DNA from 2 places in the Flexivirga aerilata genome. Region 2 is predicted to be linked to the other one. Evidence: predicted binding sites of a transcription regulator. Region 2 holds the regulator's gene; the other holds the start of a gene.
The links. Region 2 encodes LexA, which represses DNA repair genes until DNA is damaged. Its sites were predicted from a motif close to TCGAACANNTGTTCGA; they were not measured.

Region 1: a site for LexA is predicted at 2,057-2,072, ahead of HJ588_RS03565 (HNH endonuclease signature motif containing protein). Genes of this name have one in related genera too.

What each region holds. Positions count from the first base shown of each region.
Region 1 covers NZ_JABENB010000001.1:750,618-755,271, reverse strand. The annotation lists gene HJ588_RS03565 (HNH endonuclease signature motif containing protein) at 181-2,049, opposite strand; gene HJ588_RS03560 (class I SAM-dependent methyltransferase) at 2,674-3,366, opposite strand; gene HJ588_RS03555 (TrmH family RNA methyltransferase) at 3,414-4,274, shown strand; gene HJ588_RS03550 (hypothetical protein) at 4,229-4,654, opposite strand, start outside.
Region 2 covers NZ_JABENB010000001.1:2,095,326-2,099,979, forward strand. The annotation lists gene HJ588_RS09880 (LysR family transcriptional regulator) at 1-5, opposite strand, end outside; gene HJ588_RS09885 (GOLPH3/VPS74 family protein) at 131-790, shown strand; gene HJ588_RS09890 (Sir2 family NAD-dependent protein deacetylase) at 858-1,700, shown strand; gene lexA (transcriptional repressor LexA) at 1,747-2,466, opposite strand; gene HJ588_RS09900 (LysM peptidoglycan-binding domain-containing protein) at 2,791-3,207, shown strand; gene nrdR (transcriptional regulator NrdR) at 3,657-4,169, shown strand; gene HJ588_RS09910 (vitamin B12-dependent ribonucleotide reductase) at 4,326-4,654, shown strand, end outside.

The DNA of each region.
Region 1 (4,654 bases), 1.3 Mb from region 2:
GTCCTCACGCTGATCGAGTAGGCCGAGCCCCACCCCACGCTGTTCGAGTAGCCCGACCTCTCTCCACGCTGTTCGAGTAGGCCAAGCCCTTGCCACGCTGGTCGAATAGCCGAGCCGTTTCCTCATGCTGATCGAGTAGGCCGAGCCGCTAGGCGAGGCCGTATCGAGATCAGCTGTCCTTCAGTCGGCGGGTTGGGTGGTGTAGGTGTGTCCGGCGGGGCTGGTCCAAGCGCACACACCGTCGGGGGTCATGGTGACGGCCCAGCCGGCTTCGTGTTTCGCGCGGTGGTGGTGCCGGCACAGGCACTGCAGGTTGTGTGCCGCGGTCGGCCCGTTCGGATAGGCGGTGACGTGGTCGAGGTCGGTGAGCTTTGCCGGTCGGGTGCAGCCGGGGAACCGGCAGTGCTGGTCGCGGGCGCGCACGAACCGCGCTAACCGGGCGCCCGGGGTGTACGTCTGATTGGCGGTTTCGGCGACCGTGCCGGTCTCGGCATCCACGAGGGCACGGGTGATCTTGGTGCCGAGCAGGCTGGTGAGTTCGCGGATGGCATCGGCGGGGATGACGCCGACGCCGGGCACCTGGACGTCGCCAAGGTGATAGCGCGCCGGCACTGGGTCCTCGGCAAAGACGGGCACGATTCCCCGCCGATGGATTCGCGGTGGGTCAGTGGAGCGCACCGAATCAGTGGAGCGTGCAGGATCGGTGGAGTGTGCAGGATCCGCCGATGGCGCTGGATCGGGCGGTGGCCGGGTGCCAGTGCGGAGTGCGGCTTCGAGGAGCATCGCTTGGAGTTGGCGTTCGGCCTCACTGATCGGGCGGTAGCTGCCGAGGTCGACGACTGTTCGGTGGGGCGAGAGCGTGTACTCAGGCGGATCGGGCGGTCGCACCTTCGACGTCCACGCGCCGACGGTCTCGGGTGTCGCGCCGTTCGCTGCTGGGTCGTTGATGGTGCTCGGCCGGTCGAGCACGCCAACGCCACCGCCCGCGCCCGTCGCATCACCCGTGCCGGTGCTGTTATCCGTGCCCGTCGCGTCACTCGTGCCCGTGGCGTCGTGCGGGCCGTGCGGTTCGGTCACGCCCGCGCCAGCGCCGTTTCCGGCGCTCGTGTTTGCGGCAGTGATGGCGTCGGCATGGAAGGGGACGTGCAAGACCAGTTCGGTGGTCACCTGCGCGTCGGACAGGAGCAGGTCCGTCAGGGCGTCGACGCGGCACTCGCCGAGGCTCTTGCTGGCAGTAGTCGAGCCGTGGAGCACGCGGGCGTGGGTGTTCACCGCGGCCATGACTTTCGCCGCGTCCAACGACGGCAGGACGGCGGTGAGCATGGACATGCCCGGCTCCCAATGGGGTTCGACGGTCACGTTGGTGCAGTCGCGCCGCCGCGCCGTTGCCGCTTGATCGGCTGCGATGGGTGCGTGCCGCACCAGCAAACGTTGGGTGCGCCGCCGGAGTTTCGTCGAGGTGGATGTCTCCGGGGCACTGGCCAGGATCTCGGCCTCGACGATCGCGGCGAGGTCGCCCGGACAATCAGCCGCCTCGGCCGTATCGGGTGCCTCAGGTGTGCCGGGTGCTCCGGGTATGTCGGTTGCGGGGATTGCGTCGGCCAGGGCGTCGCTGACCGCGACCACCTTCCGCGACTCCAACTCGCCGGTCCCGGCGTGGTGGAGCAGCAGCGGCGTGTGACGCACACTCTCGACAGCTTGGGTCAGTCGCAGGCTGGTTTGCCGGTCGGTCCACCCCAACCGGGCACCGACTTCTAACGGTGTCCACGTGTCGGGGCTTTCCGGGTGCTTGTCGTATTCACGCCGCGCGAGTTGCTCCAGCCGCAGGGTTTGGGTGGCCCAGGCGGAGTTCTGCACCCGCTGCGTGGCCAGCACCTGGTCGAGGAGTTGGTCGTCTGAGAGACCCGACGCATCACCTCGTGCGCTGGCGGTGTCGTCGCGGGCCTTGTCGAACGCGGCGCGCAGCAGCGTCTGCGCTGCCTCCAGGAGTTCTCTCGTGGTGGCAGCGGCGATCACCTGATCGGTGAGTGCTCGCTGCAGGTGCGACATACCAATACCATACACCTGTTCGAATGAACTGGGAAGGGTTCAAGGTGCCGAATGTTCAGTGTTTTCAGTGTGATTCGTGGGATTCGGCAGGTTGTCAGGGTGGGTGGGATGGTGTTGCGTGGCGGGGTGGGTGGTCTCGATACGGGCTCCCCCGCTTCGCTCCTCCGCCCTACTCGACCACCGAAAGGGACTTCGCTGCTTTGCCCTACTCGACCAGCGTCAGGGGGCTGTATCTGTTCGGTCGCGGTCGGCACGATCAGGTGAGTGGCGAGATCACTGAGCGGGGCGAGGGGCCGCGTGAGCGGCCCTATGAAGCGAAGCGGAGCGCTAGCGGAGCGAAGCGGAGTGAGGCCGCGAGGGCGGTCCCTCGTCCCGCGGTCCCACCCGGGGTCGCACAGCACAATCAGGTGCGTGGCGCCATCACCGAGCGGGACGACCCGGGGTGGTCTCGATACGGGCTCCCCCGCTTCGCTCCTCCGCCCTACTCGACCAGCGCCCAGGGTTATGTCCGCGTGGGGTGGTCTCGATAGGGGCTCCTCCGCTTCGCTCCTCCGCCCTACTCGACCAGCCCAGAGGGCTTCGCTCCCTCGCCCTACTCGACCACCGTCAGAAGCTCCCCGTGCCCTACTCCGCCCGCACGAACTCCGCCCGATAACGCACGTGGTCCTCCGACTCGACAATCCGCCGCAGCGCGACGTCATCCGCCGCGAACGCCTCGATCTCCGCGGGCGTGAGGCACCAGGGCGGCCCTTGGTCGAGCGGGGTGCCGGTGGGCAGGTTGACACCGATCACCAGCAGCGTCCCGCCGGGCGCAACCAGTGACCTCACCGCCGCCGTTGCACGAGCGCGCACCTGCCCGCGCGGCATCGACTGCACGGTCATCACCTCGGCGACGAGATCGAAGGCGCCGATCCACTCGGCCGGCAACTCGAAGAGGTCCGCCACCCGGTAGTCGACCGCGCTCTTCGGGTGCGCCTCACGAACCGCCCGCACCGCCGTCGGCGAAACGTCGAAACCCGTTGTGGCATAACCGTATGACGCCAGCAACTCCGAGTCCCAGCCCGGCCCGACGCCGGGCACCATCGCCGACCTGCCCGCACCGTCGGGCGACCCCCCGCGCTCGAGCTCCCAGTCCTCCGCCCAATCCAGCAGCATCGGATGCGGACCCCCGCGGGCCCATGGGACGACTGCTTCGCCGCGACTGGCGGCGTCATACAACGGCTCGAACCAGCCGGTCGGGTCGCCGGCGGCCACCGCCTCGCGCGCCAGTCGCAGGGTCGCCTCGTCCTGATCGGGTACGCCGGGGTTGGTCGCCATACCTGCAGCCTCCCACTCGGCCGCGGCGGATGCAGCAGGATGGCGGGGTGACCGGACGAGTGCAGCGCATCGGTAGTCGTAATGCGACCTTCCAGCAGTGGCAGGCGCTGCTCGACAACCGCACCAAGCGGCACCGCTCGGCGCAGTTCGTCGTGCAGGGCGTGAGGCCGATTTCCATTGCGCTGCAACAAGGTTGGGACTTCGCGGCTCTGCTGCGCCCGACCGGCGCCCGGCCGAGCGACTGGGCCGATCAGGTATGGCGGGACGCTCCGGGCGACCGCTACGAGCTCGCGCCGGACCTGCTCGCCGAGCTCGCCGAACGCGACTCCGACGAACCTCCCGAGCTGGTCGCGATCGTCCGGATGCCGCCCGACGACCTCGATCGCCTCGCGGTGCCGGACCCGCTGATCACCGTGTTCGACCGGCCCACGCAACCGGGCAACCTCGGCACGCTGCTGCGGTCGATCGACGCGTTCGGCGGCACGGGTCTCGTCGTGTCCGGGCACGCCGCGGACCCCTATGACCCGCGCACCGTGCGAGCCAGCACCGGTTCGATCTTCGCGGTGCCGACGGTGCGGGTGAGTGCGGCCGCTGAAGTGCTCGACTGGGTTGCAGCACAACGAGATTCAGGCACGGCATACACGATCTACGGCACCGATGAGGGCGGCGAGAGCGATCTGCGCAAGGTCGACCTGACCGGTCCGACGGTGCTGGTGATCGGCAACGAGACCCGCGGTCTCAGCCGAGCCTGGCGCGACGCCGTCGACGGCGTCGTCAGCATCCCGATGGTCGGCACCGCCAGCTCGCTCAACGCCGCGACCGCCGGGTCGATCGTGCTGCACGAGGCGCTGCGACAGCGCAGTCAGTCGTCCGACGGGATCGGCGCGAACGACAAGCTGGCCAGGTAGAGCTGCTCTCCTGACTCGTCGTCGCTGCGGGCGATCCAGCGGTCCTGCAGCTGCCGGATCTCGGTGACCAGCTGCAGCGCGTCGGCCCTGGTCAGGCGTAATCCGGCGGAGGACTGGTGGGCGGGCACCTTGGGTGGGCCGGGGCTGGCGTCCCCCAGGGCGCGCGTGCCGCGCTCGGGTGTCGGAGCGTGGATCCGCAGATCGCCGCTGACCACCCAGGCGGGCGCGGCGGCGACCAATGCGCGCGTGAGTTCGTCATTCACCCGGTGCATGCCGCGTGCGAAGTAGTCGTAGGGCAGTGCCTGCGCCGGTATGACGAATTCGGTTGCGATCGCTCGGTATCGCTTGATCGCCCGGCCCTTGCGCGGCGTCTCGGACGC
Region 2 (4,654 bases):
ATCATGACCCCAGAATAACCCGATGTTATTGATGATCGCCACTTGCGGTCGATCGCTAATCGAAGGGGTGGGCGCGAAACTCCGCCCCGGGGCTGATGTATGACGGGGGTCTTCGGCATACGGTCGGACCATGCTGATCTGCTGCGAAGTCCTGCTCGCCGCGACGAGTCCCGCAGGCAAGCGCCTGGCCGGTGGTGCGCAGCTCGACCTGGCGCTCGCCGGCGGGGTGCTGACCGAGCTCGCGGCCCACCAGCGGGTGGCGGTCAAGGGCTCGCGGCTCGTCGTGCTCGACGAGCGCCCGGGCGGTGACCCGTTGCTCGATCATGCGCTCGCGATCTTCGCCCAGGGTGCCGGCAAGAAGCCCGAGAAGGTGCTGCCGAGGCTCGCCAAGGGGATGACCGACCGGGTCTATGACCGGTTGGTCGCCGACGGCGCGGTGCGCCGGGACCTGGGTGGCTTCCTGCGGCCGACCAGGCATCCCGTCGTCGACGCGGCGAGGCGGGAGGCGGTGCTGCGCGCCGGCCGCCAGGTGCTCGCCGGGACCGCCCGGCCCGACCTGCACAGCGGCTCGCTGATCGCGCTGCTCACCGCCGCAGACGCAGTGACCACCGTCTACTACGCCGAGCAGTTCGGCGTCTCCGCCCGGGAGCTGAAGAAGCGCGCCAAGGCCGTCGGAGCGCAGGACTGGGCGGCCGGCGCCGCGGAGGCCGCGATCCGAAGCGCGCAGCACGCAGTGTCCGCCGCACTCGCGACCTCGGCGGTGGCGGCCAACATCGCCCTGAACAGCTGATCCGCCGTGACCGGCTGACCCCGGGGCGGCAGATCTCCGCCTCCGCCCGATGTGAGAGCTTGAAGGCGTGGTGACCACCGACCCGGACGCGTTGCGCGACCTGCTGCGCGCGGGCGGCGTCGTCGCTCTCACCGGCGCGGGGCTGTCGACCGAGTCCGGCATCCCGGACTATCGCGGCCCGGACGGCAATCGCCGCTTCCAGCCGATGACGGCGCAGGAGTTGCTCGCCGATCCGGTTGCCCGCCAACGCTATTGGGCGCGTTCGTATGTCGGTTGGCCGCGCTTCGCCGCGGCGCGGCCGAACCCCGGGCACGTCGCCCTCGCGCAGTTGCAGCGGGCCGGGGCACTGGGGCCGATCATCACCCAGAACGTCGACGGGCTGCACCAGAGCGCCGGCGCCGACCGCGTCGCCGAATTGCACGGCAGCCTCACCCATGTCGTCTGCATGCACTGCGGGGAGCGCTACCGCCGGGAGACCGTCGACGAGTGGCTGACGCTCGCCAATCCTGACTTCGACCGCTCGGCGGAAGGCCCGCTGCGGCCGGACGGTGACGTCGCGATCGCCGACGAGCTGATCAGCAGATTTCACATCGTGCACTGCATCATCTGCGGATCGGATCTGCTCAAGCCGGACGTGGTGATGTTTGGCGAGTCGGTCGCTAAAGACCTTGTCGCACAGTGCTTTTCGTATGTCGAGAACGCGTCTTCGTTGCTCGTCCTCGGGTCGTCGCTCGCGGTCATGTCGGGCTACCGATTCGTCCGGCGCGCGGCTCGGCTCGGCATACCGGTGGCGATCGTGACGCACGGGTGGACGCGCGCCACCGACGACGAGGTCAGCGTGCGGGTGGACGCCCCGCTCGGTGCCACCCTGACCGCTCTCGCGGCCGACCTCGCCCGCGCGCCCGGCTGAACCGCCGAACGCGCGCGGGGGCGGTGGGCTGGTGACTCGCGCCGGCTCAGACCCGCCGCAGCACCGCCGTGACCTTGCCGAGGATCGTCGCGTCGTCGCCGTCGATGGGTTCGTATGCCTCGTTGTGCGGCAGCAGCCAGACCTTGCCGCGGGTGCGCTTGAAGGTCTTCACCGTCGCCTCGTTGTCGAGCATCGCGGCGACGATCTCGCCGTTGCTCGCGGTCGGCTGCTGGCGCACGACGACCCAGTCGCCGTCGCAGATCGCGGCATCCACCATCGAGTCGCCGACCACCTTGAGCAGGAAGAGGTCGCCCTCGCCGACGATCTGCTTGGGCAGCGGGAAGACGTCCTCGACGACCTCCTCGGCGAGGATCGGGCCGCCGGCGGCGATGCGGCCCACGACCGGCACGTATGACGCCGACGGGCGCTCGTCGCCGAGGCCCGTCTCGTCGATGCTCGTCTCGTCGGCCGCGGTCACGCTCGACCCACCGCGGTAGCCGCGCTCGTCGCGACCGGCCTCGGGGTCGATGACCTCGATGGCGCGCGGCCGGTTGGGGTCGCGGCGCAGATAACCCTTGCGCTCGAGCATCGTCAGCTGATGTGCCACCGAGCTGGGGCTGGTGAGGCCGACGGCGTCGCCGATCTCGCGCAGGCTCGGCGGGTAGCCGCGGCGTGCGACGGAGCTGCGGATCACCTGGAGCACCTTGCGCTGCCGTGTGGTCAGGCTCTCACCCGACCGGTCCGGCAGCTTGTGAACTTTCGCCATCGCCTCATCTCCTGATCGACCCCGTGTCCACGAAAACCCGCGCCGTTCGGAGTGTTTCGGCGCGATCCCCGTGCGACCGCCGAGGGGCTGTCGGTGGTCGGTGCTTGTCTGATCTTCGTGCAGAACTTGGTACAGAACCCCGTCCAGAACTTCGCGAAGAACGTCGTGCAGCCAGAGTATGGGGTTCGGACACAGTTGCCAAACATCTGTACGACGCGTGTCTCGACAGTGTCGAACGTCCGTGCTATACATCGTACAGAGGTCCTATCGCACACGCGTTCGCAACAGCCAGCAGTGGCGAAGGCCATGGTCCAGGAGGAAGAGATGAGTGCAGTCACCCAGTGGGAGATCCCGGCGACCGTCCCGCCGCGCCCGCGGCGTCGCCTGCGGTCGGTGCCGACCGGGGCCGGTGCGACGGCGAGCGTGGCCGGTGTGCCGCAGCGGCGCGCGGTGCCGGCGCAGATCGGTGTGCGCCTCACCGCCCGCGGCCGCCGGCTGCTGGTCGCGGCTGCGGTCGTGATCCTCTGCCTGTCGGGGGCGTTCGTCGCCCGCGCCTGGGCGGCGCCCTCGGCGCCCGCCGTGCCGTCGGTCACGGTCCAGCCGGGCCAGACGCTGTCCGAGGTCGCCCATCGCGCCTACCCGCAGCTGACCACGGGCGACGCGGTGACCAAGGTGCAGCAGGCCAACTCCCTCAATTCGCTGCAGGTCCACGCCGGCCAGCGGCTCAGCCTGCCGCGCTGATCGACTCTGCCGCCGGAGAGGCGGCAGCACATGCCATGGGTCCAACCGTGTCCCGGGCTCATGGAACGGGCGGGCGCAGCACGGGATTGTGCTGCGCCCGCCCGTTGTTGACAGATAGGTGCGGCGTGGCCAGGTAAGTGCGGCTGCGGCGGCGACTGCGAGCCGGTGAGACCCGCGACACGCCGTACGACACACCCGCAATCGGCCGCTGACCTGCGCAGATTCGACGCGACGCGCCGACGTCTTGCGTGCTTGTGGTCCAGGTGCCTAACATCCCTACATCTAGTAGTTACATCGTTGGGATTCATCCACATCTAGTCCACACGTCATCCCCAAGTCATCCACCGGATACCCACACCTTCATCCACAGGGAGCGGGTTTTTCCGGTGCTTGATCGCCGGGATGGCCACACCTGCACGACCCCGCGACAGCTTCCGAGGAGGACCGCCATGCACTGCCCGTTCTGCCGGCACGACGACAGCCGCGTCGTCGACAGTCGCACCAGTGAGGACGGCACCTGCATCAAGCGTCGCCGGCAGTGCCCCAACTGCGGCAAGCGGTTCTCCACCATGGAGACCGCCAGCCTGACGGTGGTCAAGCGCTCCGGCGCGAGCGAGCCGTTCAGCCGGGGCAAGGTGCTGGTCGGCGTGCGCAAGGCCTGCCAGGGCCGTCCGGTCAGCGAGGACGACCTCGCCCTGCTCGCCCAGCAGGTGGAGGAGTCCATTCGGGCCCAGGGTGCCGCCGAGATCGACGCCCACGACGTCGGTCTGGCGATCCTCGGCCCGCTGCGCAGCCTCGACGAGGTGGCCTACCTGCGGTTCGCGAGCGTCTACCAGGCCTTCGAGGGCCTGGAGGACTTCGAGGCCGCGATCACCCTGCTGCGCGCCGAGCGGGAGGCGACCGGCGTCGAGCCGGGCGCTGTCCGGGAAACCGCTGTCGGTGGTCGCACGGACAATGCATGAGTGGCTGACGTGTGGGCGGTGTGCGACCGGCGCCGCCCACGGGGACTACGCACGAACACCGCGCGTGAACACCCGTATGAACACCGTCGATGAACGACCAGTAGCAAGCAGTTTTCGAGGCAATTTCACCGATCCGGTTCTGGAAGGAAGTTGGACATGACCGACACGGCAGACGCCAGCCCGCAGTCCCGCCGCGCCACGAGCGCAGGGAAGGGGCTGACCGTCGAGCGCATCTTCACCACGCCTGGCGTGCACCCCTACGACGAGGTCACCTGGGAGCGGCGCGACGTCGTCCAGCAGAACTGGAAGACCGGCGAGACGATCTTCGAGCAGCGCGGCGTGGAGTTCCCCGCCGACTGGTCGCTCAACGCCTCGACCATCGTCACCACCAAGTACTTCCGCGGCGCGCTCGGCACCGAGGCGCGCGAGACGAGCCTGAAGCAGCTCATCGACCGGGTAGTGCTTACCTATGTCAAGGCCGGCAA